4 regions of the Streptomyces sp. NPDC050422 genome follow, and region 2 is predicted to be linked to each of the others. Evidence: riboswitches for the same ligand, from Rfam matches in the RefSeq annotation. Region 2 holds a riboswitch; each other region holds the start of a gene.
What was found. Region 2 has a riboswitch for cyclic di-AMP ahead of ACIBJG_RS00345 (M23 family metallopeptidase). Riboswitches for the same ligand answer to the same signal wherever they lie in the genome.
Positions count from the first base shown of each region.

Region 1 (6,996 bases), on a different contig from region 2:
CTGTACATTTTTTACAGAAGCGTGTGCGGGCGCCTTCCCGGCCCCGCACGCCCGGAGGAGAGGCCCGCCATGCACCGCCCCGCCGCCCGCCACGTACTGCCCGAGTTCACGGAGCGCACGTCCCAGGGGACCCGCACGCTCGACCCCTACTCCAAACTGCTGGCCGAACGGGTCGTGTTCCTCGGCACACCCGTCGACGACACGGCGGCCACGGATCTGATCGCCCAGTTCATGTACCTGGAACACGACGCTCCCGACCGGCCCGTCTCGCTCTACATCAACTCCCCCGGCGGCTCGTTCGGCGCCATGACCGCCGTGTACGACACCATGGCGTTCCTCACCTGCGAGGTGGAGACCTTCTGCCTCGGCCAGGCGGTGGCCGGTGCGGCCGTGCTGCTCGCGGCCGGAGCCCCGGGCAGACGCCACGCGCTGCCGGGTGCCCGGGTGATGGTGCAGCAGCCCGAACTGGCCGAGCCGGTACAGGGGCAGCCGTCCGACCTGGAGATCGAGGCGCGGGAACTGGCCCGCATGCGCGAGACCCTGACCGGCATGCTGGCCCGTCACACCGGCCGCCCCGCCGCGCAGATCACCGCCGACACCGAGCGCGATCTGATCCTCGACGCCGAGGGCGCCAAGGACTACGGGCTGGTCGACCACATCGTCCGGAACCGCGGCCCCCTGCCGCCGCACCCGGTGCGGTGAATTCATCATGCATTCACCCGAGTTCGCGCCCCTGCCCGCCCTGACCCGGGCGGAGGGCGAGTTCATCGACCGCTATCTGCAAGTCCTCGACCAGGTGGGCCGGATCAATCCGGCGCACGGAGGCGACACGTACGGCGCCCTGCGCGCCGCCCAGGCACTGGCCTCGTACTCGGTCGCACTGCGGGACGCGCTGGTGTTGATGCACGAGCGGGGCGAATCCCGGATCCACGCGGTCACGTTGACCCGGGCGCTGCGCGTACTGGACGGCGAACGGCGGGCCGGGCGGGTCACCGTCCCGCCCGGCCCGCCGAGTTGATCAGCTCCCCGGCCCGACACGCCCGACGCGTCGACCCAGTTTTCTCGCTCGTTCGGCGTAGGCGTTACTTCGCACGAGGGACAACTCGATTTGCACTTTCGAGGTGGACTATGGGTGAAATCCCCCGTTCCGCCGCTGGTACCGCACCACCCGGCGCGTGCCTACAGTTCTCCGAAAAGCCATCTACCCACCCGAACGGGGTAATCGTGACGAGCCTCACATATGGCTGTTTCGCCTCGGAAATCCGGCACTGGGTGAGTCAAGATCCCTGGGACGACAAGCCCCCGCCACCGCGGCGGGGCGGTCCGGGCGGACGCCGAGTCCTGCCGCCGTCCGGATGCCTGGTCGACAGGAGTGGATCGGCAGGAGTGGAGGACCCAAGCACACGGGCCGACCGGACTTCCGGTTGTCCCTCGGGGTGAAGCCGCATCTGCGGCCGGGCGACTTCGCCGGCCCGAACCCGACAGGTCATCCTTCACAGGCGGCTGACGAAGGGTTGCGCATGACTGCGCAGGTTCATGTCCCGTCTCTGCTTGCCCGGGCCACTACGGCCTCGCTGATGACTCTCGCCGCCGTCGGCGGCACGTTGTTCGTCCCCGGTGCCGTGACCGACGCCCAGGCCGCGACTCATTCGATGAAGGCCCTCAACATCGCCGCGTCGAAGAAGGGTGCGCCGTACAGGTGGGGCGCCACCGGACCCAGCCGCTTCGACTGTTCCGGGCTGACGCTCTACTCGTTCAAGAAGGCCGGGAAGAAGCTCCCGCGAACGGCCCAGCAGCAGTACAACAAGACCCGCCACATCTCGTCCTCCAAGCGGCAGCGCGGCGATCTGGTCTTCTTCCACTCCGGCCGCAGCATCTACCACGTGGGCATCTACGCGGGCAGCGGCAAGATCTGGCACTCGCCCAAGACCGGGGCCGTGGTCCGCCTGGAGAAGATCTGGACGAAGAGCGTCTACTACGGGCGGGTCCGTTGAGGCCGCTCCCCCGGTGCGCCAAGGGCAGGCCCACCGAAGCCCGCCGCCCCCGCCGATGCCTCCGCGTCAGCGCAGCAGCGGGCCCGTCACCAGGACCACCCCCAGCACGGTGAGTACCGCGCCGCTGCCGCCCTCGATCGCCCGGGCGGTACGCGGCCGGCGCAGCCACCGGCCGAGCCGGTCCACCAGCAGCGCCACGGCCGGGAACCAGATGAGCGCCATCAGCACAACGATGGCGGCCAGCAGCAGCGTCCTGGGCAGGGGCGCGGCCCCGGCCGGCACGAACTGCGGCAGGAGGCTGAGGAAGAGCACGGGCGCCTTGGGGTTCAGCGCGTTGGTCAGAAAGCCCTGACGCAGCGCGCGGGCGGTTCCCTGAGTGGCCCGCCCGCCGTCCCCGTCCCCGTCGCCCGCCCCGGCGTCCCGTGCGGACCCGGCGCGGAGCCGAGCCGCGTACAGGGCGCTGATGCCCAGGTAGAGCACGTACGCACCACCGAGGAGTTGGACCGTCCGGAACAGCACCGGCACCGCCACCAGCACAGCGGCGAGTCCGGCGACGGCGAGCGCCGTGTGGACGAGCAGGCCCCCGGCGACCCCCAGCGCGGTCGCCACCCCCGCCGTGCGCGAGACGAGGGCGTTGCGTACGACGACGGTGAAGTCCGCGCCGGGCAGTGCGACCATGACGGCGGCGACCCCGAGGAATGCAGTCATTTGAGCGTCCATGGCTCCACCCTGGCCCCGAACAGCCTTTAGCATGTACTTGCAATCTTCTGGGTCTGCCAAAAGGAACGCTTAATGTACGACCCCACACGGCTCGCGGCGCTGGTGGCGGTCGCCGAGGCCGGTTCGATCACCCGGGCCGCCGCCCGCCTGGGCTATACCGCCCCGGCGCTCTCCCAGCAGCTCGCCAAACTGGAGCGGGAGGCCGGGGCGGCGCTGCTGGTGCGCCACCACCGGGGCGCCCGGCTGACGGCGGCGGGCGAGCTGCTCGCCGGGCGCGCCCGGCGGGTCCTCGACGAGATGGAGCAGGCCCGCCACGAACTGGCCGGCCTGGCCGGGCTCTCCGGCGGTCGCCTGCGGGTCGGCACCTTCACCACGGCGGGCATCCATCTGCTGCCGCCGGTGCTCAGCTCGTTCCGCCGGGCACATCCGGACGTGGAACTGACCGTCACGGAGTACGAGCCCCCGGGCGGAGTGGCCGCGGTAGCGGCGGGCGAGGTGGATCTGGCGCTGACCCACGCCTATGAACCGGGCGCCGCGACAACGCCGCCGTCAGGTGTCCTGTCCGAGCCACTCCTGGTCGAGGAGCTGGTGCTGATCACGGCCGTCGGGCAGGTGCTGGCCGACGGCAGCGGGCGGCTGCCGGTGACGCGGCTCGCGGGACGGCCCCTGATCAGCAGCGCGCCCACACATCCGCCGCGCCGCGGTGTGGAGAGCGCGCTCGCCGAGGCGGGGGCGCTGCCTGCGGTGGTGTGCGAGTCGCCCGGCTATGCGCTGGTGTGCGCGCTGGTCAGTGCGGGCATCGGGATGGCGGTGGTACCCGAGATGGTGGCGGCGATGTCGCCGACTCCGCTGTCCGTACGGCGGTTGGAGCCGGCCGCGTTCCGCCGGACGATCTCGGTGGTGCACCGCGGCGACCGTACGAGCGCCGCGGCGGCAACGCTGCGGGCCCTGTTGCGCAGCGGATTCGGACGGGCCGCGGCGCCGCAGTGACCGGCGTGCACGGACGGGTCGGTCACAGCTGGGCGGGCAGGTGCCACGGCAGCGCGATCCAGACGGTCTTCCCGCCGTCCGCTGTCGGGGTGACGGTCAGCCGGCCCCCGTACTCCTTGGCCAGCGCACGGATGATCACCATGCCGCGGCCGTTGTCCTGCTGGACGGCCGCCGGAAGTCGCTGGGGCCAGCGGGGGTGACTGTCCGTCACCCCCAGGCGCAGCTGCTCCTCCCGCTCCAGCCGAAGGTCCACGGTGAAGGTGGGTGACTGTCCGAAGGTGTGCTGGACCGCGTTGGTCGCGAGCTCCGAGACGATGAGCCGGACCGTGTCACCCGTGTCCGTACCGTCGGGCAGTCCCCATTCGGCCAGTACCCGGGCGACATATCTCCGGGCCGATGAGACCGAGACCGGCTCGCTCGGCAGAGTGACACGTGCTTCTTGATGGTCTGCCATGGCGAGCCGTCCCTTTCCCACCCGGAAGCGACCCCGCGATCGGTGGTCCGGGTTGTGCTTCGCGCCAGATTGCCACTGATGCTGCCCTCTGTAACGGCGATCCACCAAGATATGCATATATCTGTCGCTCAAAGCGGTGAACTCTGCCCCGGATGCCCCGTCAGGGCGCCACACTGTCCGCTCGGCAGGGAGTGGGAGGGAGGCACCACATGCGGCACGGCCCTGCGGTGCGACGCCGCAAGCTCGGGGAGGAGCTGCGGAGTCTGCGCCATGCGTCGGGACTCACGAGCCGGGACGCGGCCCGTCTGCTCGGCTGGCACCAGTCGAAGGTCAGCCGGATCGAGACCGGCGTGAGCGGAGTGCAGCCCGGTGATGTGACCCGGCTGCTCGACGCGTACGGCACGGACGACCCGAAGTTGCGCGAGGTCCTGGAGGCGCTCGCGGGTTCGGCAGGCGGCGGGGGCGCGGGATGGTGGCACGCGTACCGCGGCCTGATCCCGCCGCAGTACCGCGACTTCATCAGTCTGGAGTCGCAGGCGCGCACCGCCCGCACCTTGGAGACTTCCGTGGTGCCGGGTCTGTTGCAGACCGCCGACTACGCCCGCGCGGTGACGCGGGCTTCGCTCGACGGGCTGCCCACCGGACAGCTCGACTCACTGGTGGAGGTGCGGCTCGCGCGGCAGGGGGTCCTGCGGAGTGATCCCCCGCTGAGGTTCAGCGCGGTGCTGGACGAGGCGGTGCTGCGACGGGAGGTCGGCGGCCGCCGGGTGATGCGGGAGCAACTGCGCCATCTCAGCCGAGTGGCCCAACTACCTCACGTGCGCCTTCAGTTGCTGCCCTTCTCGGTGGGCGGCTATGTAGGCCTCACCGGTCCTTTCGTTATCTTCTCTTTTCCGCACACTTCTGATCTGGATGTGGTCGTTCTCGACCATTTGATGAGTAGCCTCTACCTGGAGCGGAAAGAAGACCTCGAGGCGTACAGCTCGGCCTTCCGCACTCTGCAGGCACACGCGCTGTCGCCGGAGCACTCGCTGGACCTGATCGCCGCAATCGACCGCGACGGTCAGTGAACCCGGACTGCCCGAGGGGGGCGTCATGTCGGATTGCCTCGCACAGCACGCGTTACGGTGGCGGCGCAGCAGCCGCAGCACGGGAATGAACAACTGCGTGGAGGCCGCGCCGTTCGGCGGCCGGCGACTGGCCGTGCGCGACTCCAAGGACGTGTCCAGGCCGCCTCTGCAGTTCTCCGCCACGGCCTGGACGTCCTTCGTCACCGCCCTGAACGGCGGTTCCGTGCGCTGAGCCCGCGCCCGGGTGCTGCGGGGTGACGGTTTCCCGGCGTGTCAGCGGGCCGGAGCGGTCCGCCGTACGGCCGGCGTGTCAGCAGGCCGGAGCGGTCCGCCGGACGATCGCCACCGCGTGGGCGATCTGTTCGTCCGTCAGGTCGGCGCGCGCGGTCAGCCGCAGCCGGGAGACGCCGTCCGGCACGGACGGCGGCCGGAAGCACCCGACCGCCATGCCGGCCGTACGGCAGTCGGCCGCCCAGCGGACGGCCGCCTCGGCCGAGGGTGCGCGTACGGAGACCACGGCCGCGTCGGGACGGACCGCGGTCAGGCCGGCGGCGGTCAGCTGCTCGTACAGTGCGGTGGCGACCGTACGGGCCCTGTCCGCGCGTGCCGGTTCGCGGCGCAGCAGCCGCAGGCTGCCCAGTGCGGCGCCGACGGCGGCCGGTGCGAGCCCGGTGTCGAAGATGAACGTACGCGCGGTGTTGACCAGGTGGTCGATGACGCGGGCCGGGCCCAGGACCGCCCCGCCCTGGCTGCCCAGGGACTTGGAAAGGGTGAGCGTGGTAACGATGCCGTCGCCGCCCGCCAGACCGGCCGCGGCGAGCGCGCCGCGGCCTCCCTTACCTAGCACTCCCAGACCGTGCGCGTCGTCTACGAGGAGCGCGGCACCCTCCGCGCGGCAGGCGTCGGACAGTTCGTCCAGCGGTGCGGCGTCGCCGTCGACCGAGAAGACCGAGTCCGTGACCGCCAGCGACCTGCCCTGGTGCGCGTGCAGGGTCTTGCGCACCGCCTCGGGGTCGGCATGCGGCACGACGGCGGTCTCGGCCCGCGACAGCCGGCAGCCGTCGACGATCGAGGCGTGATTGCCCGCGTCCGACACGATCAGGGAGCCCCGGCCGGTCAGGGCGGTGAGCGCCGCGAGGTTGGCGGCATAGCCCGACGACAGCACGAGGGCCGCCTCGAAACCGCAGAAATCGGCCAGTTCGCGTTCGAGCTCGGCGTGCAGCTCGGTGGAACCCGTGACCAGCCGGGAACCGGTGGCGCCGCCGCCCCAGCGGCGCGCCGCGTCGGCCGCCGCGGCGGTCACGTCGGGATGCCGGGTCAGGCCGAGGTAGTCGTTGCTCGCGAGGTCCAGCAGTTCCGGTTCGGCGGCTCGCGGCCGGAGCGTCCGAACGAGTCCGGCGTCCGCGCGACGGCGAGCCTCCTCGTCGATCCAGTCGAACGGGGCGAAGGACATGGGCAGGTCCCTTTTGTAGGCAGCTCACAGACCCTAACCGCGCGCGCAGCCGGGCATGGTGTGGCAATGCACACACCCTCTGCGGGCTCTGTTGTCCGGTTCCTCCTTGGCTCGGAGCGGTGCCGTGCGTCAGGATCATCGCCATGGACCTCCTGAACACGCTGGTGGACAAGGGGCTGCGGCGCGAGCTGCCGACCCGTGAAGAAGCGCTCGCCGTACTGGCGACCCCGGACGACGAACTGCTCGACGTGGTGGCCGCGGCCGGAAAGGTGCGCCGTCAGTGGTTCGGACGGCGGGTGAAGCTGAACTATCTGG
Region 1 is NZ_JBITIE010000006.1:252,245-259,240, forward strand. It holds gene ACIBJG_RS11020 (ATP-dependent Clp protease proteolytic subunit) at 70-702, shown strand; gene ACIBJG_RS11025 (hypothetical protein) at 710-1,018, shown strand; cyclic di-AMP (ydaO/yuaA leader) riboswitch at 1,323-1,517, shown strand; gene ACIBJG_RS11030 (C40 family peptidase) at 1,521-1,994, shown strand; gene ACIBJG_RS11035 (LysE family translocator) at 2,061-2,714, opposite strand; gene ACIBJG_RS11040 (LysR family transcriptional regulator) at 2,787-3,704, shown strand; gene ACIBJG_RS11045 (ATP-binding protein) at 3,727-4,158, opposite strand; gene ACIBJG_RS11050 (helix-turn-helix domain-containing protein) at 4,368-5,228, shown strand; gene ACIBJG_RS11055 (DUF397 domain-containing protein) at 5,254-5,460, shown strand; gene ACIBJG_RS11060 (8-amino-7-oxononanoate synthase) at 5,539-6,681, opposite strand; gene bioB (biotin synthase BioB) at 6,825-6,996, shown strand, end outside.
Region 1: another riboswitch for cyclic di-AMP. It lies ahead of ACIBJG_RS11030 (C40 family peptidase); the one in region 2 lies ahead of ACIBJG_RS00345 (M23 family metallopeptidase).

Region 2 (6,996 bases):
GGTGAAGGGCAGTTCGGTGACGACCAGGCCCTTGCGGCGCGGAGTGACGTTCTCCACGGTGACCGTGGAGCGGATCTTGAACGAGCCGCGGCCGGCCGCGTAGGCGTCCTTGATGCCGCCGAGGCCCACGATCCGCCCGCCGGTCGGCAGGTCGGGACCGGGGACGAACCGCATCAGGGTCTCCAGGTCCGCGCCCGGATGCTTGATCAGATGCCGGGCGGCGGCGATGACCTCGCCCAGGTTGTGCGGCGGCATGTTGGTCGCCATGCCGACGGCGATCCCGGTCGCGCCGTTGACCAGGAGGTTCGGGTAGGCAGCCGGCAGAACGACCGGCTCCTGCTCCTGGCCGTCGTAGTTCGACTGGAAGGCGACGGTTTCCTCGTCGATCGACTCCGTCATCAGCGACGTCGCGTCGGCCATCCGGCACTCGGTGTACCGCATGGCGGCCGGCGGGTCGTCGTTGCCGAGCGAGCCGAAGTTCCCGTGCCCGTCGACGAGGGGTAGCCGCATGGAGAACGGCTGCGCCATCCGCACCAGCGCGTCGTAGATCGACGCGTCGCCGTGCGGGTGCAACTTACCCATGACCTCGCCGACCACGCGGGCGCACTTCACGAAGCCGCGGTCCGGGCGCAGGCCCATCTCGTTCATCTGGTACACGATGCGGCGGTGCACCGGCTTCATGCCGTCACGGGCGTCCGGCAGGGCCCGTGAGTAGATCACCGAGTACGCGTACTCGAGGAAGGAGCCCTGCATTTCGTCGACGACGTCGATGTCGAGGATCTTCTCCTCGAAGTCGACCGGCGGCGGGGTCTTCGTGCTGCGGCGGGCCATCGCTGCTGCGACTCCTTCACGGATTCTGTTCGGGCAACCTCAGGTTCTGACGCGCACCATTGTGGACCGCCCCACTGACAACGCGGACCTCGACCCGTCCCAAAGGGCGTTCTCCACCCGTCCCGAGGCGGTCGGAACCCTCTTTCCCGCTAACTTACGCGGCACGGGAACTTCGCCAGGTGCCGGTGCGCTTGCTTACAGTGGCAGGTCTCGCAGTAAAACCAGTATCGCGATCGAAGGGACGTACATGCCCATGGGTCACACGGCCACAGCCCAGGCCGGCTCCGGCGGCTTGACAGCGACCGAGCACCGTCTGGCCAACGGCCTGCGCGTGGTGCTCTCCGAGGACCATCTGACCCCGGTCGCCGCGGTGTGCCTCTGGTACGACGTCGGTTCGCGCCACGAGGTCAAGGGACGCACCGGTCTGGCTCACCTCTTCGAGCACCTGATGTTCCAGGGCTCCGGCCAGGTCAAGGGGAACGGACACTTCGAGCTGGTGCAGGGCGCAGGCGGCTCCCTCAACGGGACCACCAGCTTCGAGCGGACCAACTACTTCGAGACGATGCCGACGCACCAGCTGGAGCTGGCCCTGTGGCTCGAGGCCGACCGGATGGGCTCACTGCTCGCCGCGCTCGACGAGGAGTCCATGGAGAACCAGCGCGACGTCGTCAAGAACGAGCGCCGCCAGCGCTACGACAACGTCCCGTACGGCACCGCGTTCGAGCGGCTGACGGCGCTCGCGTACCCGGAGGGCCATCCGTACCACCACACCCCGATCGGCTCCATGGCCGACCTGGACGCCGCGACACTCGAGGACGCGCGGACCTTCTTCCGTACGTACTACGCGCCCAACAACGCGGTGCTCTCCGTCGTCGGTGACATCGACCCCGAGCAGACGCTCGCCTGGATCGAGAAGTACTTCGGCACCATCCCCTCGCACGACGGCAAGCAGCCGCCGCGGGACGGCGCGCTGCCCGAGATCATCGGCGGCCAGCTGCGCGAGGAGGTCCGCGAGGAGGTCCCGGCGCGTGCGCTGATGGCCGCCTACCGGCTGCCGCACGACGGCACCCGCGAGTGCGACGCCGCGGACCTCGCGCTGACCGTCCTGGGCGGTGGCGAGTCGTCCCGGCTGCACAACCGCCTGGTCCGCCGCGACCGGACGGCCGTCGCGGCCGGATTCGGGCTGCTGCGGCTCGCGGGGGCGCCCTCGCTAGGCTGGCTGGACGTCAAGACGTCCGGTGGCGTCGAGGTGGCGCAGATCGAGACCGCGGTCGACGAGGAGCTGTCCCGGTTCGCCGAGGAGGGCCCCACGCCCGAGGAAATGGAGCGCGCTCAGGCCCAGTTGGAGCGCGAGTGGCTGGACCGTCTCGGTACCGTCTCGGGCCGCGCCGACGAACTGTGCCGGTTCGCCGTGCTGTTCGGTGACCCGCAGCTCGCCCTGACCGCCGTGCACCGCGTGCTCGACGTGACCGCGGAGGAGGTCAAGGCGGCCGCCAGGGCCCAGCTGCGGCCCGACAACCGGGCGGTGCTGGTCTACGAGCCGGTCGAACCCGCCGCCGAAGAGGCGGACGAAGCCGCCACCGACACCGACGCGCACGAAGGAGCGGACAAGTGACCGACGCTGCCGCGACTGGAGTTTCGATGGAGTACCACCCCCAGCCCGCCCCCGGCGTGGCCAGGCCCTGGGCCTTCCCCGCGCCCGAGCGCGGCTCTCTGCCCAACGGCCTCACGGTGCTGCGCTGCCACCGCCCCGGCCAGCAGGTCGTCGCGGTCGAGATCTTCCTCGACGCACCGCTGGACGCCGAGCCCGAGGGCCTGGACGGGGTCGCCACGATCATGTCGCGCGCCCTGTCCGAGGGCACCGACAAGCACAGCGCCGAGGAGTTCGCCGCCGAGCTCGAGCGCTGCGGCGCCACCCTGGACGCCGACGCCGATCACCCCGGCGTCCGGGTCTCCCTGGAGGTTCCGGCCTCCCGGCTGGCCAAGGCCCTCGGCCTGGTCGCCGAGGCGCTGCGGGCACCGGCCTTCGCCGACAGCGAGATCGAGCGGCTGGTGGGCAACCGCCTGGACGAGATCCCGCACGAGCAGGCCAACCCGGCCCGGCGTGCCGCCAAGCAGCTCTCCAAGGAGCTCTTCCCGGCCACGGCCCGTATGTCGCGGCCGCGCAAGGGCACCGAGAAGACCGTGGCCCGGATCGACTCCGCGGCCGTGCGTGAGTTCTACGACGCCCACGTGCGCCCGTCCACCGCGACCGCCGTGGTCGTCGGTGACCTCACGGGCATCGATCTGGATGCCCTGCTCGCCGACACCGTCGGTGACTGGTCGGGCAACACCGCCGAGTCCCGCCCCGTTCCGCCGATCACCGCCGACGACACCGGCCGTGTGGTGATCGTCGACCGTCCCGGCGCGGTGCAGACGCAGCTGCTGATCGGCCGCATCGGCGCCGACCGGCACGACAGCGTCTGGCCGGCCCAGGTGCTGGGCACCTACTGCCTGGGTGGCACGCTCACCTCCCGGCTCGACCGGGTGCTGCGCGAGGAGAAGGGCTACACCTACGGCGTGCGGGCCTTCGCCCAGGTGCTGCGCTCCTCGGCCCCGGACTCCGCCTCCGGGGCGACGGGCGCCGCGATGATCGCCATCAGCGGTTCCGTGGACACGGAGTCCACCGGCCCGGCGCTGGAGGACCTGTGGAAGGTCCTGCGGACCCTGGCGGCCGAAGGGCTGACGGACGCCGAGCGCGAGACGGCCGTGCAGAACCTCGTGGGTGTCGCCCCGCTGAAGTTCGAGACGGCGGCCTCCGTCGCGGGAACCCTCGCCGACCAGGTCGAACAGCATCTCCCGGACGACTACCAGGCGCACCTCTACGCGCGCCTCGCCGACACCGGCACGGTGGAGGCGACGGCGGCCGTGGTCAACGCCTTCCCGGCGGACCGGCTGGTCACGGTGCTGGTCGGGGACGCCGCGCAGATCGCCGACCCGGTCCGGGCGCTCGGCATCGGTGAGGTGTCGGTCGTCACCGGCTGAGCCGAGCGGCCACTTCGCCCGATACCGGGGCAAGCGGAAGAGTGCGCGGAAGCGTGGACGGAAGGTCCTGGCGGAGTGGCATCCACCAGGACCTTCCGTTTTGCCTGCTTTGTGGGAGAGGTTGCCTGTCTGCCCTGTGGGATGCGCGACAAAACGGCCTGTCCGTTTGGTGGGGGGAAGTGCCCCGGCTTAGCGTCGGCCCGGCTGTCCGTCACTCGTATGCCGCATCCGCGACGTACCGGGCAGTCATCGCCGAGTCCCCGTCAGGCGTGAGCCCGGGGAGCCGGGGACCCACGCAGTCCCTGGGGTGAATCGGATGCCGGTGCCTCGTACGAGGCGCAGGGATCCGTAGGAGACCTTCCTGCTCCGAACCCGTCAGCTAACCCGGTAGGCGAGAAGGAAGGAAAGGAACCAGCCACTTCATGGCGTTCACCCGTGCCACCGGGAAGCACCGTGCCCCGGGCCGTCTGACGCGCAGCGGCGCGAAGGCCGTCGGCGTCGCGACCCTGGCCACCACCGGCGTCATCGGCGGACTGGCATCCCCGGCCCTCGCCGCGGACACCGAGACCCCCGCCGCCGGCGAGACCGGCCTCACCCAGGTCATCGCCATCCAGAACGTCCTCGCCGACCGGATCGACGCACAGGCGGCCGCGCAGCAGCACCAGGCCGACGTCGCCGAGAAGAAGGCCAAGGACGAGGCCGAGGCCGAGAAGAAGGCCGAGGCGAGGAAGATGGCGGCCGCGAAGGCCGAGGCCGCAGCGAAGGCGAAGGCCGCCGCCCGCGCCGAGGAGGCCCGCGAGAGCGCCGCCCGCGCGGCCCGTTCCGCCGAGCGCGCCCGGCTCGGCTCCTTCCAGCTCCCCGTCGCCGGTTCGTACGTGAGCACCGGCTACGAGTCCAGTGGCTCGCTCTGGTCCTCCGGCAGCCACTCCGGCATCGACTTCCACGCGGCGTCCGGCAGCTCCGTCGTCGCCGTCGGCGCCGGTACGGTCGTCGAGGCCGGCTGGGGCGGCGCGTACGGCAACAACATCGTGCTGCGGATGACGGACGGCACGTATACCCAGTACGGCCACCTCTCCTCGATCGGCGTGTCCGTCGGCCAGAGCGTCGCCGTAGGCGAGCAGATCGGCCTCTCCGGCTCCACCGGCAACACGACCGGCCCGCACCTCCACTTCGAGGCCCGCACCACGCCCTCGTACGGCTCCGACATGGACCCGGTCGCCTATCTGCGCGCCCACGGCGTCTCGGTCTGACCGATCCGAAGCCCGTTCGGCGAAGGCCCTGGCATCATGCCGGGGCCTTCGCCGTGTCCGATCCGCACCGGTCCGCGAGGCTCCGCACCCGTCGTGCCCGAAGGGCCCCGGGCCAAAAGATATTCATGAATTTCCACCCGCCGTCGGAAATGCGACCGCATTGCAATAGAGTCGCAGGACAGGCGTCGATCGGCCGTGTTTCACGGGGATTAAGGCGGAGGTTCGGACATGCGCATTCCGGCGCATTCGGTATGCACGGCAATCCGTGAAGACATCGTCTCGGGTGTCTTCGAACGCGGCAGCCGACTCACCGAGGAGGTGCTCGCACGTCGTTACGGGGTCTCCCGTGTCCCGGTACGGGAAGCGCTGCGCACCCTGGAGTCCGAGGGGTTCGTGGTCACCCGCAGGCACGCCGGAGCCTGCGTCGCCGAGCCCACCGAGCAGGAGGCCGCCGACCTCCTGGAGGTCCGGACGCTGCTGGAGCCGCTGGGCGCGGCCCGGGCGGCCCATCGCCGTACGGACGCACACCTCAAGGTGCTGCGCGGCCTGGTCAGGCTCGGCCAGGAGCGCGCCCGCCGGGGCGAGGGCGAGGACCTGCGCTCCCTGGGCGCATGGTTCCACGAGACGCTCGCACAGGCATCCGGCAGTCCCGGCCTGATCGCGCTGCTCACCCAGCTGCGGCACAAGACCGCCTGGATGTACGCGATCGAGCATCCGGTCCGTCCGGCCGACTCCTGGGCCGAGCACGGGGCCATCGTGGATGCCGTGGCGCGCGGTGACGCGGAGAGGGCGAGGTCCCTGACCGCCCAGCACGCGGAGCGGGCCACCGCCGCGTACCGGCTGCGCCACCCCGGTCGGGTGAGAACTTCGCAACATGCCGTAAACACCCCGAGCGGCCGGCATTAACAATTGCGCCGTATACAAAGAAGAGGAATTCAGCCGGGTCTTCTTCCTGCTGCCCGAATTCATCTCTGCGGAGCCGTTCGGCGACCCCTGTCGCTTTACGGAACACAAAAGAGCCGCGGCTCCCGGTCAAGGGTGCCGCGGCTCTTTCGCAGGAATTCCCGCGGTCGTGACCTGTCGGGATCAGACGGTCTCCGGAAGCTCGTCGAGCCCCTCGGCGACCAGCTTGGACAGACGGTCCAGAGCGGCTTCGGCGTTGTCCGCCTCGGAGGCGAGCACGATCTCCTCGCCGCCCTGCGCGCCGAGACCGAGCACCGCGAGCATGGAGGCCGCGTTCACCGGGTTGCCGTCGGCCTTGGCGATGGTCACGGGGATGCCGGAAGCCGTGGCGGCACGGACGAAGATGGAAGCGGGGCGGGCGTGCAGGCCCTCGGCCCAACCGACGTTGACGCGGCGCTCAGCCATGGTTCTGCCCTTCACGAATCAATGGTTGTCTAGACCAGTCTCTCATGCAGTGCGCGGTGCTCCGGCCGACCCGCGGACCGCCTTTCCACCCGCGCCGCACCGTCGCCCGGCCACCCTCAGACTGCCCCGGCCCCGGCCCCCACGCGACCGCTGCCGGAGCCGTACGCTTTGCCCATGCAGCCCTCTCCGGAGCAGAGTCCGCATCACGCCTACCCCGATCACTGGGAGGCGGACGTGGTGCTCCGCGACGGTGGCACCGCGCGCATCAGGCCCATCACCACGGACGATGCCGACCGGCTGGTCAGCTTCTACGAGCAGGTCTCCGACGAGTCGAAGTACTACCGCTTCTTCGCTCCCTACCCCCGGCTCTCCGCCAAGGACGTCCACCGCTTCACCCATCACGACTACGTCGACCGGGTGGGACTGGCCGTCACGGTGGGCGGCGAGTTCATCGCCACCGTCCGCTTCGACCGGATCAACGCCCAGGGCAGGCCCGCGTCCGCGCCGGCCGACGAGGCGGAGG
Region 2 is NZ_JBITIE010000001.1:78,773-85,768, forward strand. It holds gene ACIBJG_RS00330 (DNA topoisomerase (ATP-hydrolyzing) subunit A) at 1-831, opposite strand, end outside; gene ACIBJG_RS00335 (M16 family metallopeptidase) at 1,079-2,446, shown strand; gene ACIBJG_RS00340 (M16 family metallopeptidase) at 2,473-3,855, shown strand; cyclic di-AMP (ydaO/yuaA leader) riboswitch at 4,096-4,264, shown strand; gene ACIBJG_RS00345 (M23 family metallopeptidase) at 4,278-5,105, shown strand; gene ACIBJG_RS00350 (GntR family transcriptional regulator) at 5,334-6,011, shown strand; gene ACIBJG_RS00355 (HPr family phosphocarrier protein) at 6,192-6,473, opposite strand; gene ACIBJG_RS00360 (GNAT family N-acetyltransferase) at 6,648-6,996, shown strand, end outside.

Region 3 (6,996 bases), on a different contig from region 2:
CCGCCGCCCAGCGGGCCGGACTCTCTCCCGCCCACCTGTCCCGGCTCGAGACGGGCCGGCGTCAGCCCTCGCTGCCGATGCTGCTCGGACTTGCCAGGATCTACGGTACGACGGTCTCCGAGCTGCTCGGCGAGATCCCCCCGGAACGTGACGCGATCGTCCGCGGCCGCAGGTTCGAGGGGGCCGAGGCGGACGGCTGGATGTATCAGCAGGCCGGGGGGCCCGGCCGGGCGATGCAGGCCCTGCGCGTCCGCGTCCCGCACGGAGCCCAGGGCGACCTGGTGCGCGTCCACCCCGGCGAGGAGTGGCTCTACGTCCTGGCCGGACACCTCAGGGTGACCCTCGGGGACACCGTCCACGACCTCGCTCCCGGTGACAGTGCGCACTTCGACTCGCTCACTCCGCACCGGATCGCGGCCCTGGACCGCGACGGTGCCGAGCTGCTCTTCGTCCACACCCTGCTGCAGAGCCCCGCCGCCGAGCTGTGCCTCGGCAGCGGGATCCACCGTCGCTGAGGCGCCGTCCCCGCAACCGGCCCGCCGGTCGTCAGAGAGGACCTGTCATGTCCGATTCCGAGAACTACGACCCGCTCGGCCCGGGCCGCCCCAAGAACTACGACCCGCAGGAGAAGAAGATGCCCCGCGGGCTCGTCATCAGGCTCTTCGCCTACCTGGTGGCCGGGCACATCATCGCGGGCTTCCTCTATCTGCTGTTCGCCGTCGGGATGCACAACCAGTAGCCACGGGCGCGGGCGCCGGCCGGTCAGATCTCGTCGAGAAGGCGCTCGCGCAGCCGCTCCCGTGTCTCCGGGGTGATCTTGAGGCCGTCGGCGAGGTAACGGTCGGTGGTGCCCCAGGTCTCGTCGATGGTGGTGAAGGCGGCGGCGAGGTAGTCGGGGTGGGCGCCGAAGAGCGGGTTGAGCAGCTCCATCACCTCGGGCGACATTCCGGCGGGGGAGGGGTCGCTGCGGCGCACCTTGTAGCGGCGGTGCGCGTCGTTGGACTTGAGGTAGTCGGCCTCGATGGCCTCGCGCTCGACGCCGACGGCGAGCAGGGACACCGCGATCGAGAGGCCCGCGCGGTCCTTTCCCGCGGCGCAGTGCATCAGGGCGGGCACGCTGTCCTCGGCCAGGGCGTGCAGTACCCGGCTGTGCTCGGCCGTACGGTCGAGGATGATCCGGCGGTAGGAAGCGATCATGCGGTCGGATCCCTTGCCGTCGGCCAGGATCGACCGCAGCTCGTCCATGTCGCCGTCGCGCACCATCCGCCAGAACTCGGCGCCGTCCGCCGGGTCGCTGAGCGGGATGCTCACATTGCGTACGCCCGGCAGCTCGACGTCCAGGCCGTCCAGCTTGTGGTCGGCCACGTTGCGGAAGTCGAAGACGGTGTGCAGTCCGAGGCCGGTGAGGAACGCGGCGTCCTCGGCCGTGGCGTGCGCCAGGTGACCACTGCGGTACAGCCGCCCGTACCGCACCCGGCGGCCGTCCGAGGTGGGCAGGCCGCCCACATCACGGAAATTGCGGACACCCGCCAGCTCGGGCTCCGTCGACGGGGTCTGCGGCAGCTGCTGCGTCACGGTCACTCCTGGAGGCTCTGCCGCAGGCGCGTGTCGCCCGCGGGTCCACTCTCGTGACGATACGACATTGATTCCTCGGGCAATCATCTTGGGCGTGCCCGCACTTCGGGCCCGCCCGGCGGGTCGGCGCGCCGGGTCGGCGTGACGGCTGGGAGGGGCCCGATCGGTGTGGATGTCATGACGGGATGGGGCGATGGGCATGACATGTCTGAATTGGGGCTTTTGGATGAACATGCCCCGCTTGCGCGGGAGATGGTCGGCCCCTCGTGAGCGGGATCATATCCGTGACGGTGTGTGGCGGTGGGGCGTCGGGGTATTCCGTGCACCGTGCGGAAAGCCAAGATCCGTAATCCACGGAGTGTGACCGGAATTCCTCGCCGATTTCGCGGAACGGAATCCCGTACGGAACCCGTGGCTTGTTTCCGTCGTCCCGGCTCGCTTACGTTCGCTGCAATCCGGACGGACCGCCTAATCCTGCCGCCGCCCGGAATTCGCACCCACTCACCGCGTGGCAGGAGCGGGGGAACCAGGTAAGCCGCCGACCGGGAATCCGGCCGGCTCGGGGTGAAGTCGCGCCAGTCGCGACCGGACATCTCCAGTCCGAACCCGACAGCTCACCTCGTAGGCGCCGGAGAGGAAAACCTTCATGCCCATATCGGGTAAGCACCGTCGTCCCAAGCCCAGCATCATCGCCCGTGGCGTCGTCGTCGCGAGTGCCGGTGGAGCCGTTATCGCCCTTCCGCTGCTCGGCGCCACCGGTGCCAACGCCGCGGAGCAGGCCGCTCCCGCCACCTCGAAGTCGGCCGCCGCCACGCACGCCACCCCGGCCAAGCCGGTGGCGAACAAGCAGGCCGGCTCCAAGACGTACTCCGTGGTCTCCGGCGACTACCTGTCGAAGATCGCTGCCGAGCACAAGCTCAAGGGCGGCTGGGAGAAGCTGTACCAGGACAACCGCAAGGTCGTCGGTGACGACCCGAGCCTGATCTTCCCGGGCATGAAGCTGACGCTCGGCGGCAAGACCGTGAGCCAGAACTCGACCGCCTCCACGGGTGCCACCACCCCGTCGAAGGCCGCCTCCAAGGCCCCGGTCAAGACCGAGATGAAGGCCTCCACGACCTCGGACTCCTCCTCCGACGCCTCGTCGTCCGAGGAGACCTCGGCCCCGGCCTCCCAGAGCAACGATTCCGGTTACGTGCACCCGGTCCCGGGCAACCACACCACCGCCTACCGCGCCTCCGGTGCCAACTGGTCCAGCGGCAGCCACACCGGCATCGACTTCCCCGTGTCGACCGGCACGAGCGTGAAGGCGATCACCTCCGGCACCGTCGTCACCGCCGGCTGGGGCGGCGCGTACGGCAACGAGGTTGTCATCAAGCACGCCGACGGCCACTACTCGCAGTACGGCCACATGTCCTCGCTGTCCGTCTCGGCCGGCCAGACCGTGACCGCGGGCCAGCAGGTCGGCCTGTCCGGTTCGACCGGCAACGCCACCGGCCCGCACCTCCACTTCGAGGTCCGCACGGGTCCGGCGTACGGCTCGGACATCGACCCGATCGCCTACCTGGCGTCGCACGGGATCAACGTCTGATCCGGGCAACACCGGTCCGGTGACCCGGGCCTGAGCAATGCATGGAGGGACGGTGCGCGGTGGCGCACCGTCCCTCTGCTTATGGCGTCCGGCACTTGGACGTGGGCGCTGGGAGCCGCACTTATTCCCCCTTTACCAAAAACTGACCGGGTGGTCTATCTCACCACCCGTCAACCCCATATTACGGTCGCGTAGGTCACATTCGGCGGTGCAGGATATGCCCTTGTGGCAGACGATTCGAACAACATCCAGCAGGGCGTCATCAACCAACGGGGCGCCATCGGGTCGTACGCGGCGATTGGCGACAGCTTCACCGAGGGAGTCGGTGACCCCGGCCCGGACGGAACCTTCGTCGGCTGGGCGGACCGGTTCGCGGTACTCCTCGCGGACCAGCTCCCGGACCTCGGTGCGGCGACAGGCACCGCTCACGGAAACTTCAGGTACGCCAATCTCGCCGTACGAGGACGTCTCCTCGACCAGATCGTCGAGGAGCAGGTGCCGCGCGCCAAGGAACTCGCCCCCGATCTGGTGAGCTTCTGCGCCGGCGGCAACGACATCATCCGGCCGGGCACCGATCCCGACGACGTGGCCGAGCGCTTCGAGCGTGCGGTGGCCGACCTGACCCGGTCGGTCGGCACGGTCATGGTCACCACCGGCTTCGACACCCGCAACGTTCCGGTGCTGCGGCATCTGCGCGGCAAGATCGCCACCTACACAGCCCATGTGCGGTCCATCGCCGACCGCTACGACTGCCCGGTCCTCGACCTGTGGTCCCTGCGCTCGGTCCAGGACCGGCGGGCCTGGGACAACGACCGGCTGCACCTGTCGCCCGAGGGGCACACCAGGGTCGCACTGCGTGCCGCCCAGGTCCTCGGCCTCGACGTGCCGGCCGACCCGGACCAGGAGTGGCCGCCGCAGGCACAGCGCGGAACCCTCGAAGTACGGCGCGACGACATCCACTGGGCACGCGAGTACCTCGTTCCGTGGATCGGCCGACGGCTGCGCGGCGAGTCCTCGGGCGACCATGTGGAGGCCAAGCGGCCCGACCTGCTGCCGCTCTGAGGGCCCGCCGTCCTCAGAGGGTCCGGTAATTGGGGGGCGGCGTCGCCGGGCCGGTCACGCGCATCTGCGGCGTTGTCGTCAATCACCATGTTCCCCGAGCTCTGGGCTGCGCTCGAGCAGGGGAGGCCCATTCGCCATGCCTCAATCCTCCGCCTTGCAGCTGCACGCGCCCAGCCCCGCTCCTTCACCCACCCCCCAATTACCGGGCCCTCTCAGTCGCCCCGGGGACTCGGGGCGACCGAGGACAGCGGCAGCGCCGGTATGCGCTCCAGCACCCCGCCGGCGAAGACGTCGTACAGCGGCAGCGTCTCCAGGTGCACGTACCCGATGTGGCAGTCGCAGACGGCGAGCGGGCAGGCCCGGGGCCCCAGTGCCGCGCGGTAGCCGCCGTCGTAGAGATTGCCGAGCTCGGCGCGGACGAAGTGGCAGCGGCGCACCGTGCCGTCCCCGTCCACCGAGATCACCGACTCACCGGTCCGGCAGGGCAGACCCGCCGAGCGGTGCGGATGCCGGCTGTAGGGGAACAGCGGGTCGATCTCCGTCCACCGGTCCGCCTCCTCGTCCGTATAGGTGTGCCCCTCGGCGGCGTTGACCCAGAGGTAGACCTCCTCGGGAAGGGCCGCCCGCAGCCGCCGCGCCTCGCCGAGGTGGGCGTCGAGCCCGACGACACCCACGCTGTGTCGGATTCCCAGGGTCACCAGCTCCCCGCACCGCCCGAGGAACCGTTCGTACGGTGTCTGGCCCGGGTGGTACGTGCACCACAGCGCGATCTTGTCGCGGCCCGCGGCACCTGCCGAGGCCAGCCACTGCGTACGGCCGCTGAGGTTCGTCTGGATCGCCACCCGGCTGACGTGCGGCAGCAGGGCCAGCTCCACCACCGCACGGCGGTACCAGGAGCGGACCAGCCCCTCGCCCCACGGGGTGAAGAGCACCGAGATCCGGTCACCGGTCTGCGCTGCCACCCACGCCGTGAAGCGCTCCAGCGCGGCCCGGTCCGCCCGCAGTTGCTCCCGGCTGTCGCGCCGCTTGGCGAACGGACAGTACGGGCAGTCGTAATCGCACGACGCGAGCGGACCGCGGTAGAGGATCGTCAGGTCCATGTGGGCCTCACTTCAGCTCGTACGCGGCCATCGCGGCCCGTACGGCGGGGGAGAAGAGATCGGGGCCCAGGGCGTCCGAGTGGGCGAGCCCCTCGGGCGAGAGGCGCAGCAGGCCGGCGCCCGCAGCGTCCCGGTCGAGCCAGCCCCGGGCGTCGAACCGGGCGAGCTCCTCGGGGAAGTCCTCGTCCGGGTCCGTGCCGAAGCGCTCGCGGTACTCGGACAGGCGCAGGCCCTCGGCCTGCAGGACGGACTGCAGGAGGTGGCGGCGGCGCGCCTCGTCGCCGTCGGTGAACCGGCCCACCTCGGCGTGCGAGAAGTCCTCGGTGGCCGTGTAGCCGTCGATGATCGCCCGCACCTCGCGCATCTCCACCGCGTAGTCGAAGGAGTAGTGCAGCCGCGACGTGTACGAGCGGGCGCCGCAGCCCAGGCCGATCATGCCGTCGGTCTGGCAGGCGTAGTCGTCGGGGCCCTCGGTCCGCGGGGCGCCGGCGCGGCGGAACATCCGCATCGACACCTGCTCGTAGCCGTGGGCGAGGAGATGGTCGCGGCCGGCCCGGTACAACCGCAGCCGCTGCTCGTCCCAGGCCGCGTCCGCCGCGGCCTCATCGGTGGCCTCTTGGGCGTCCCCGAGCCTGCCCAGGCCGGTCAGCGGGCGGACGTAGAGCGGGTAGAGGTACAGCTCCTCCGGCCGCCACCGGAGCGCCGCGTCCAGTGAGGTGCGCCAGCTCCGTTCGGTCTGGCCGTCGATGCCGTAGATGAGGTCGATGTTGAGGACCGGGATGCCGCTGTCCCTGATCAGGCCGAGGGCCGCCTCGACGTCGGACCGCCGCTGCGGGCGGACCGCCGCCCGCGCCTCGGCCTCGACGAAGCTCTGCACCCCGATGCTGATCCTGGTCGTCCCCCGGTCCGCGAGGACGGCCAGCCGGTCGGCCGTGGCGGTCGACGGCGAGGTCTCGACGGAGAGCGGCACGGACCGCAGATCGGCGCCCATGCGCTTCTCCGCGATGTCGCACAGGCGCTCCAGCTCGCCCGCCGTCAGGAACGTCGGCGTCCCTCCACCGAACGCGGCCGCGGCGAAGCGCACCGGTTCCCCGTCGCCCAGCGCCTCCCGCACGGCGGTCGCCTGCCGGTCCAGGGCGTCGAGATAGCGGGTGGTGAGCTCTTCGGGCGCGCCGATCCGGGTGAACAGGTTGCAGAAGCCGCAGCGGACCTCGCAGAAGGGTATGTGGAGGTACAGGGAGAGCGCGTCCTTGCTCTCACCCGCCCACAGGTCACGCAGCGCGGGCCGGCCGGCGGGGTGCTCGGCGAGCCTGGCGTACGCCGTCTTGTGCGGATAGGCGTAGACGTAGCTCCGGTACGGGCGAGTGGTGTGCCGACTGGTCATCGTGCGGTGGCCCCCGGTTCCAGGAAGAAGTGCGCGTACGGAACGGTCCAGACGGATTCGTGGCCGAGCCGGTGACCGGTGTAGCCGTCGTCGCCGTACGCAGTGCCGTGGTCCGAGCAGACGATGGCGAAGGCGCGGCGGCGGCTGCTCGCGGCCGCGAAGAGGCGGCCGATGTGGGCGTCCACGTACTCCAGCGCCGCCGCATGGGTGGCGCGGCTGTCGCCCGCGTCACGGGTGGCGTCCGGCCGGTGGAACCAGTTCGGCTGGTGCAGGGCCGACACGTTGAC
Region 3 is NZ_JBITIE010000013.1:206,771-213,766, forward strand. It holds gene ACIBJG_RS22225 (helix-turn-helix domain-containing protein) at 1-515, shown strand, start outside; gene ACIBJG_RS22230 (DUF6126 family protein) at 563-739, shown strand; gene ACIBJG_RS22235 (tyrosine-protein phosphatase) at 763-1,575, opposite strand; cyclic di-AMP (ydaO/yuaA leader) riboswitch at 2,064-2,216, shown strand; gene ACIBJG_RS22240 (peptidoglycan DD-metalloendopeptidase family protein) at 2,222-3,163, shown strand; gene ACIBJG_RS22245 (SGNH/GDSL hydrolase family protein) at 3,389-4,225, shown strand; gene ACIBJG_RS22250 (STM4011 family radical SAM protein) at 4,438-5,325, opposite strand; gene ACIBJG_RS22255 (STM4012 family radical SAM protein) at 5,333-6,709, opposite strand; gene ACIBJG_RS22260 (STM4013/SEN3800 family hydrolase) at 6,706-6,996, opposite strand, start outside.
Region 3: another riboswitch for cyclic di-AMP. It lies ahead of ACIBJG_RS22240 (peptidoglycan DD-metalloendopeptidase family protein); the one in region 2 lies ahead of ACIBJG_RS00345 (M23 family metallopeptidase).

Region 4 (6,996 bases), on a different contig from region 2:
CACCACCGGCGGCGTCTACCTGCTGGTCGACCTGGCCGGATTCAGCAGCCGCTACGCCCCGCTCGTCGCGGCGGCGGCCGCCATCCCCATCACCTTCGTGGTCTCGCGCACGATCATGCTGCGGCCGGACACCCCGCCGAAACAGGTCGAACGGGTCGGCTGAGCCGCGCCGCAGGCAGGCCACATCCCCAACTCCTCCCGAATCGTTGGTCGAATCAGTGGCCCGGACCGCTTCCACTACCTAACATCGATCACCGCAAGGCTTTGTGCACCGCCGCACAATCTCCTCGGGAGGCTCCTTTGCACCGCCGCCGTCGCACCGCGCTCACCGTCTCCGCCGCACTGTTCACCGCAGTGCCACTCCTCGCCGCCTGCGGCAGCCAGGCCCACCCGGGCGCCGCGGCCGTCGTGGGAGGGGACCGGATCACGGTGGCCACCGTGCAGGGCCAGGTGGCGGAGGTGCGCCAGGCGCAGGACACCTCGAAGCAGGCCGCCCAGATCACCGACCAGTCCGGCCAGCTCGGCCGCGCCAAGCTGCACGGGCTGATCCTGGACCGGGTCCTGGACAAGGCCTCGGCGGACGCCGGGGTGACCGTCACCCGTGCCGAGATCCAGCAGATGCGGCAGCAGGCCGTCGCCCAGTACAAGGGGGAGGACGGGCTGCGCGCCGCGGTGCTCCAGGAGCGCTGGATCGCCCCGGACCAGATCGACGCCTTCCTGCGCGAGCAGATCCAGCTGACCAAGCTCGGCCAGGCGCTCGGCGCCGACCCGACGACCCCGGCCGGTACGAAGGTCCTCGGCGACGCGCTGACCAAGGCGTCCAAGGCACTGAAGGTCGACGTCAACCCGCGCTTCGGCGCCTGGGACAACCAGCAGATCCAGCTCGCCGAGTACAAGGCCCCCTGGATCACCCAGGTCACCAAGCCGGCCCAGTCGGCCGCGGAGGCCGGGGCCTGAGGACTGTCCGACGGCCGAGGTAGATTCGGTGCGTGAACGCTGAAGACCCCGGCCGCATCGTCCTGCTCACCGCCAGCCACCGCGTCGCGCCCGGACTCCTGTCCTGGCCCGCCTGGCAGACACTGCACGCCGCCGACCGGGTGCACTGCGGGGAGCAGGACCAGCCGCAGCTGCCGTACCTGCGCGATGCGGGCGTCACCGTCACGCTCGGGGTACCCGATGCGCAGGAGCTCGTCGACGTGTGTGCCGGTGGCCGGACCGTGGTGGTCCTGACCGGTGGTGAGGGCAATCAGCCGCTGACCGACGGGCTGGCCCGGCTCGCCGGTTCGGGACGGGTGCGGATGCCGAACCTGGAGCTGCTGCCCGGTTCGTACGACCTTCCCGGTGCCCGGCTCCTCGATCTCGTCCAGGTCATGGACCGGATCCGCCTCGAATGCCCGTGGACCTCGCAGAAGACCCACAAGGGCCTCGCCAAGTACGCCATCGAGGAGGCGTACGAACTCGTCGAGGCGATCGAGGACGGCAACCGCGAGGAACTACGTGAGGAGCTCGGGGACGTACTGCTCCAGGTCGTCTTCCACGCGCGCATCGCGGAAGAGGATGAGGACGAGCCGTTCTCCGTCGACGACGTCGCGGCCACGCTCGTCGAGAAGCTGATCCACCGCCACCCGCACGTCTTCGGCGACGAGACCGCTGAGACACCGGAGGACGTCCACGCGCACTGGCTGCGGACGAAGGCGATCGAGAAGCAGCGCGATTCGGTGACTGATGGAGTGCCCCTCGGCCAGCCCGGCCTGGCACTTGCCGCGAAGTTGGCGAGCCGGGTCCGTACCGCCGGACTCGACGTCCCCCTTCCAGAGGGCGAGGGCGACGACGTCGGCTACCGGCTCCTCGCCCTGGCCGTGCGCGCCCAGGAGGACGGCATCGACCCGGAGGCGGCTCTGAGGGCCGCGGGGCGTGCGTACCGGGACGCGATCAGGGCGGCGGAGGGCGTCGGGTAGCGGCAGGGGGCAGCGGATCGGGTCGGAGCGAGGGACTGCCCGGCTCACGCTGTCGGTATGCCCAGTCGGCCCTCACCGAGGCGTGAACTCCACCGGCAGTGTCCGCAGGCCGCGCATGATGAGGCCGCCCCTCCATCGCAGGTCACCCGGGTCCACGGCGAGCTGAACGTCCGGCAGGCGGCGGAACAGGGTCTCCAGCGCGGTGCGGCCCTCCAGGCGTGCGAGGGGGGCGCCCAGGCAGTAGTGGATGCCGTGGCCGTATCCCAGATGTTGGTTGTCCCGCCGGGACAGGTCGAGCGTGTCCGGTTCCGCGAATCGTGCCGGATCGCGGTCGGCCGCCGCGAGGACCACGAGCACGGGATCCCCCTCCCGGATCTGCTCCCCTCCGATTTCCAGGGCTTCCGTGGCGTATCGCCAGGTGGCCAGCTCCACCGGGCCGTCGAAACGCAGCAGTTCCTCGATGGCGGTGTCCAGGAGGCGGTCGTCGCCCCGCTGGACCGCGCTCTGGAAAACGGCGCGCTGCGGAGGGTTGCGGAAGAACGCGTGGGCGCTGTTGCCGATCAGGTTGATGGTCGTCTCGAAACCCGCGAAGAGGATCACGAAGCACATCGCGGCGGCCTCGTTCTCGGTGAGGTGCTCACCGTGGTCGCTCGCCCGGATCAGGCCGGAGATCAGATCGTCGCCGGGGTTCACCCGCTTGCGGTGAATCAGCTCGGCGAGGTAGGCGCGGATCTTCTTCACGGAGCGGGCGACCCCGCCGCGCGGACCGCCGCCGTGCCGGATCATCATGCCCGCCCAGTCACGGAAGTCGTCCTGGTCCTCCTCGGGCACGCCGAGCAGATCGCAGATGGCGTAGATGGGGAGCGGGAAGGCGAAGTCATGGATCAGGTCGGCCTCCCCCTTCTCCGCGAAGTCGTCGATGAGGCGATCCGCCAACTCCTGCACGCGGGGCCCGAAAGCGGCGATCGTCCGGGGTGTGAACGCCTTGGACACCAGCCGGCGCAGTCGTGTGTGGTCGGGTGGGTCGATGTTCAGCAGATGCGTCATGAGATTGGCGCTGCGCTCGCCGGGGATGCCGGTCTTGCTCTTCCCCCGGGCGTCCTCCGCGTGGTGCGCCGGGTTCTTCGACAGGCGACTGTCGGCGAGGGCCTGGCGCGCGTCCACGTATCGGGTGACGAGCCACGCCTCGACGCCGCTGGGCAACGTCGTCCGGTGCACGGGGCTGTGCTCCCTCAGCCAGGCGTAGGCGGGGTACGGGTCGGTGGCGAACTCCCAGGTGAAGAGTTCGGGTGGTGGCGGAGTGTCGTTCACGTGACGACGGTATAGGGCGCGCGTGCCACGGCCTGCACTGTGGCGAATCGCGGGGGATCCTGCCGATTTGCGGGGGCGTGGCGGGCTCGTCATGCGCGGACTGCGCACGCTTCCGGTGGAGTTCACGCCGGAACCGGCGCCCGGCAGAGGTGACACTCTGTCAACTCTGTGACTTTCACGTGATCTCTGCTGCATCGACTTGTGACATGCGTTCGAGTCCCGCTAGGTTCACCGTTCGACTCACCAGTCACTCGTCAGTCACACGGAAGGCATCCCCATGGGCTCCGCTAACGGCAGACACCGTCGCCCTCGGCAGGCACCCGCGATCATCGTCGCCGCAGGCGTGACCGGTTCGGCCATCGCCATCCCGCTGCTCGGCGCGGCAGGTGCGCACGCCGCCGACGCCTCGACCTGGGACCGGGTGGCCGAGTGCGAGAGCGGTGGCATGTGGAGCGCCGACCTCGGTAACGGCTACTACGGCGGCCTGCAGTTCTCGCAGGAGGTCTGGAAGTCGTACGGCGGCGAGTCGTACGCCGAACGCGCGGACCTCGCCAGCCGCTCGCAGCAGATCGCCGTGGCGGAGAAGGTCCTGGACGACCAGGGGCCGAAGGCGTGGCCGAGCTGTGCGGTCATCTCGGGCCTCGTCCCGGACAGCGGCCTTCCGGGTGTGGACCCGGGCAGCACTCCGTCCGTCGACCCCACCGGAAGCAGCGCGGACCCGTCCGCGAGCGCCGATCCCTCCGATCCCTCCGATCCCTCCGATCCCTCCGGGGACGCCGCCGCGTCGGACGACGCGTCACCGGAGGCGACTGCGACCCCGGCAGACGGTGCGAAGGGCGAGAGCGAGGAGCCGGACGCGTCCGCGTCCCCGTCGGCCACGCCGTCCGCCACACCCTCCACCACGCCCTCGGGCGACGCCTCCGGCGCCGAGGAGGGCCCCTCCGGGGGCCAGGAGAAGGCCGGCAAGCACCGCGGCGCGCCGGCTCCCGAGGAGACCCGGGGGAGCGGCAGTGACCGGGACGCGGGGCGGCATGCCTCGCGAGGTGACGGTGACGCACGCGACACCGGTGCCCCGGCTGCTGACGGCACGTACACCGTCCGGGCAGGCGACAACCTCTGGGCGATTGCTGATGCACAGAAGCTGCCCGGCGGGTGGACGGCTCTGTACGAGGCCAACAAAGCGGAGGTGGGATCCGACCCGGACCTCATCCTGCCTGGCCAGAGCCTCGATCTCGGCGTGAAGGCCGAATGAGCACAGTCTGATGATCAGCTGAGAACACCCCGAAAGCTGGGGTAGTTAAGAGGCCTATGTCCCACTTTTGACTAAGTGAGACATGGGTCTCTTTGCGTGAACTGGCGTGTCTTGTCCGGGAGGTCCCGCCGCATCCGTTCCCACCTGCGCAAATAGGGGTTCTTGGGATGCAAGGAAGGGCTGTTTATCCGGTATGTCCATCTTTGGATATGAGGGTTGGGTGTGTTTACGGTCGGAACCGCTCGCACCGCGGGCCCCGTCGATCGTCACGCCGAATCCTGCCGTCGGTCGAAGGGAACAGACGCGTAAAGCGCCGTAGGCAGGAGCGGGGGACCCAGGTAAGCGCCGGGCCCGATCGTCGCAAGACGCATCAGGACCGGCTTGGGGTGAAGTCGTGCGCAAGGACGTGCGACCGGGCAACTCACTTGGCCCGAACCCGACAGCTCACCTCGTAGGCGTCGGTGAGGAGAAGTCTCGATGCTGCTCAACCGCAAGGGCAACAAGCACCGTCGCCCGTCCAAGGCCGTCCGTATCGCCACGCTCGCCGGTGTCACCGGTGCCGCCATCGCCGTACCCCTGATGGGTGCGACCGGCGCGTCCGCCGCCTCCGTCTCCACGTGGGACGCCGTCGCCCAGTGCGAGTCCGGTGGCAACTGGTCCATCAACACCGGCAACGGCTACTACGGTGGCCTGCAGTTCTCGCAGTCCAGCTGGGCAGCCGCCGGCGGTACGCAGTACGCGGCCCGCGCCGACCTGGCCACCAAGTCGCAGCAGATCGCGGTCGCCGAGAAGCTCCTCGACATGCAGGGTCCGGGTGCCTGGTCCTGCGCCGGCGCCGGCAACCTGAGCAACGACGGTGTCGACCCGGGCGTCGACACCGGCTCCTCCGCCACCAAGACCGAGACCGCCCCCAAGGCCGAGTCCGCCCCGAAGCAGGAGGCGCCGGTCCAGAAGGCCGAGCCGAAGAAGGCCGAGCACACCGAGGCCCCCTCCACCAACCGCTCGGACCGCTCGACCGCCCCCAAGGCCGAGTCGAAGACCGTCACCACCCCGACCGGCAAGAAGGTCGAGAAGGGTGACGGCGAGTACAAGGTCGTCACCGGCGACTCCCTGAGCAAGATCGCCGCCGACCACAAGGTCAAGGGCGGCTGGGAGCAGATCTTCAAGCTGAACAAGGACATCATCTCGGACGCCGACCTGATCTACCCGGGTCAGCAGCTCCACCTGACGAAGTAGTCGCGATCTCTCCTCGCTGAACACTCCGGCCGCCCCGGCCCGGTGCGCACCTTCCCCCGTGCGGACCGGGCCGGGGTCGGCCGGTTTCTGCGTTGATCGTTCAACTGTTGTGGTTACTAGTCAGTAAATTTCCGGCCTTTTGCCCCGCTGTGCCTGCCCTTGGGTCCTTTTTCGTCCCAGGGGACGGGCGGTCGGCCGGTTGCGGCGGCCCGGCCGGTTAGGCTCTTGTCGCAAGGCCAAAGCGACCCTGCACCACCAGCGTCATATCCCAGAAGGAGATGCCTCGTGCCGTCCATCGACGTCGTCGTAGCCAGGGAAATCCTCGACTCCCGCGGAAACCCCACGGTCGAGGTCGAGGTCGGCCTCGACGACGGCAGCACGGGTCGTGCTGCCGTTCCGTCCGGCGCCTCCACCGGCGCGTTCGAGGCCATTGAGCTTCGCGACGGCGACCCCAACCGCTACCACGGCAAGGGCGTCGAGAAGGCCGTCCTCGCCGTGATCGAGCAGATCGGCCCGGAGCTCGTCGGCTACGACGCGACCGAGCAGCGGCTGATCGACCAGGCGATGTTCGACCTGGACGCCACGGAGAACAAGGGCTCGCTCGGCGCCAACGCCATCCTCGGCGTCTCGCTCGCCGTGGCCCACGCCGCGTCCGAGGCCTCGGACCTGCCGCTGTTCCGCTACCTCGGTGGCCCGAACGCGCACCTGCTGCCCGTCCCGATGATGAACATCCTCAACGGTGGGTCGCACGCCGACTCCAACGTGGACATCCAGGAGTTCATGATCGCGCCGATCGGCGCGGAGTCCTTCTCCGAGGCCCTGCGCTGGGGCGCCGAGGTCTACCACACGCTGAAGAAGGTCCTGAAGACCAAGGGCCTGTCCACCGGTCTCGGTGACGAGGGCGGCTTCGCGCCGAACCTGGAGTCGAACCGCGCGGCCCTCGACCTCATCGTCGAGGCCATCAAGGAAGCCGGCTACGTCCCGGGCAAGGACATCGCGCTCGCGCTCGACGTCGCCGCCTCGGAGTTCTACAAGGACGGCACGTACGAGTTCGAGGGCAAGTCCCGCTCGGCCGCCGAGATGACCGAGTACTACGAGGAGCTCGTCTCCGCGTACCCGCTGGTCTCCATCGAGGACCCGCTGTACGAGGACGACTGGGCCGGCTGGAAGGTCATCACCGACAAGATCGGCGCCAAGGTGCAGATCGTCGGTGACGACCTCTTCGTCACCAACCCGGAG
Region 4 is NZ_JBITIE010000024.1:9,723-16,718, forward strand. It holds gene ACIBJG_RS32055 (GtrA family protein) at 1-163, shown strand, start outside; gene ACIBJG_RS32060 (SurA N-terminal domain-containing protein) at 301-957, shown strand; gene ACIBJG_RS32065 (nucleoside triphosphate pyrophosphohydrolase) at 990-1,958, shown strand; gene ACIBJG_RS32070 (cytochrome P450) at 2,031-3,269, opposite strand; gene ACIBJG_RS32075 (transglycosylase family protein) at 3,547-4,521, shown strand; cyclic di-AMP (ydaO/yuaA leader) riboswitch at 4,823-4,994, shown strand; gene ACIBJG_RS32080 (transglycosylase family protein) at 4,999-5,757, shown strand; gene eno (phosphopyruvate hydratase) at 6,043-6,996, shown strand, end outside.
Region 4: another riboswitch for cyclic di-AMP. It lies ahead of ACIBJG_RS32080 (transglycosylase family protein); the one in region 2 lies ahead of ACIBJG_RS00345 (M23 family metallopeptidase).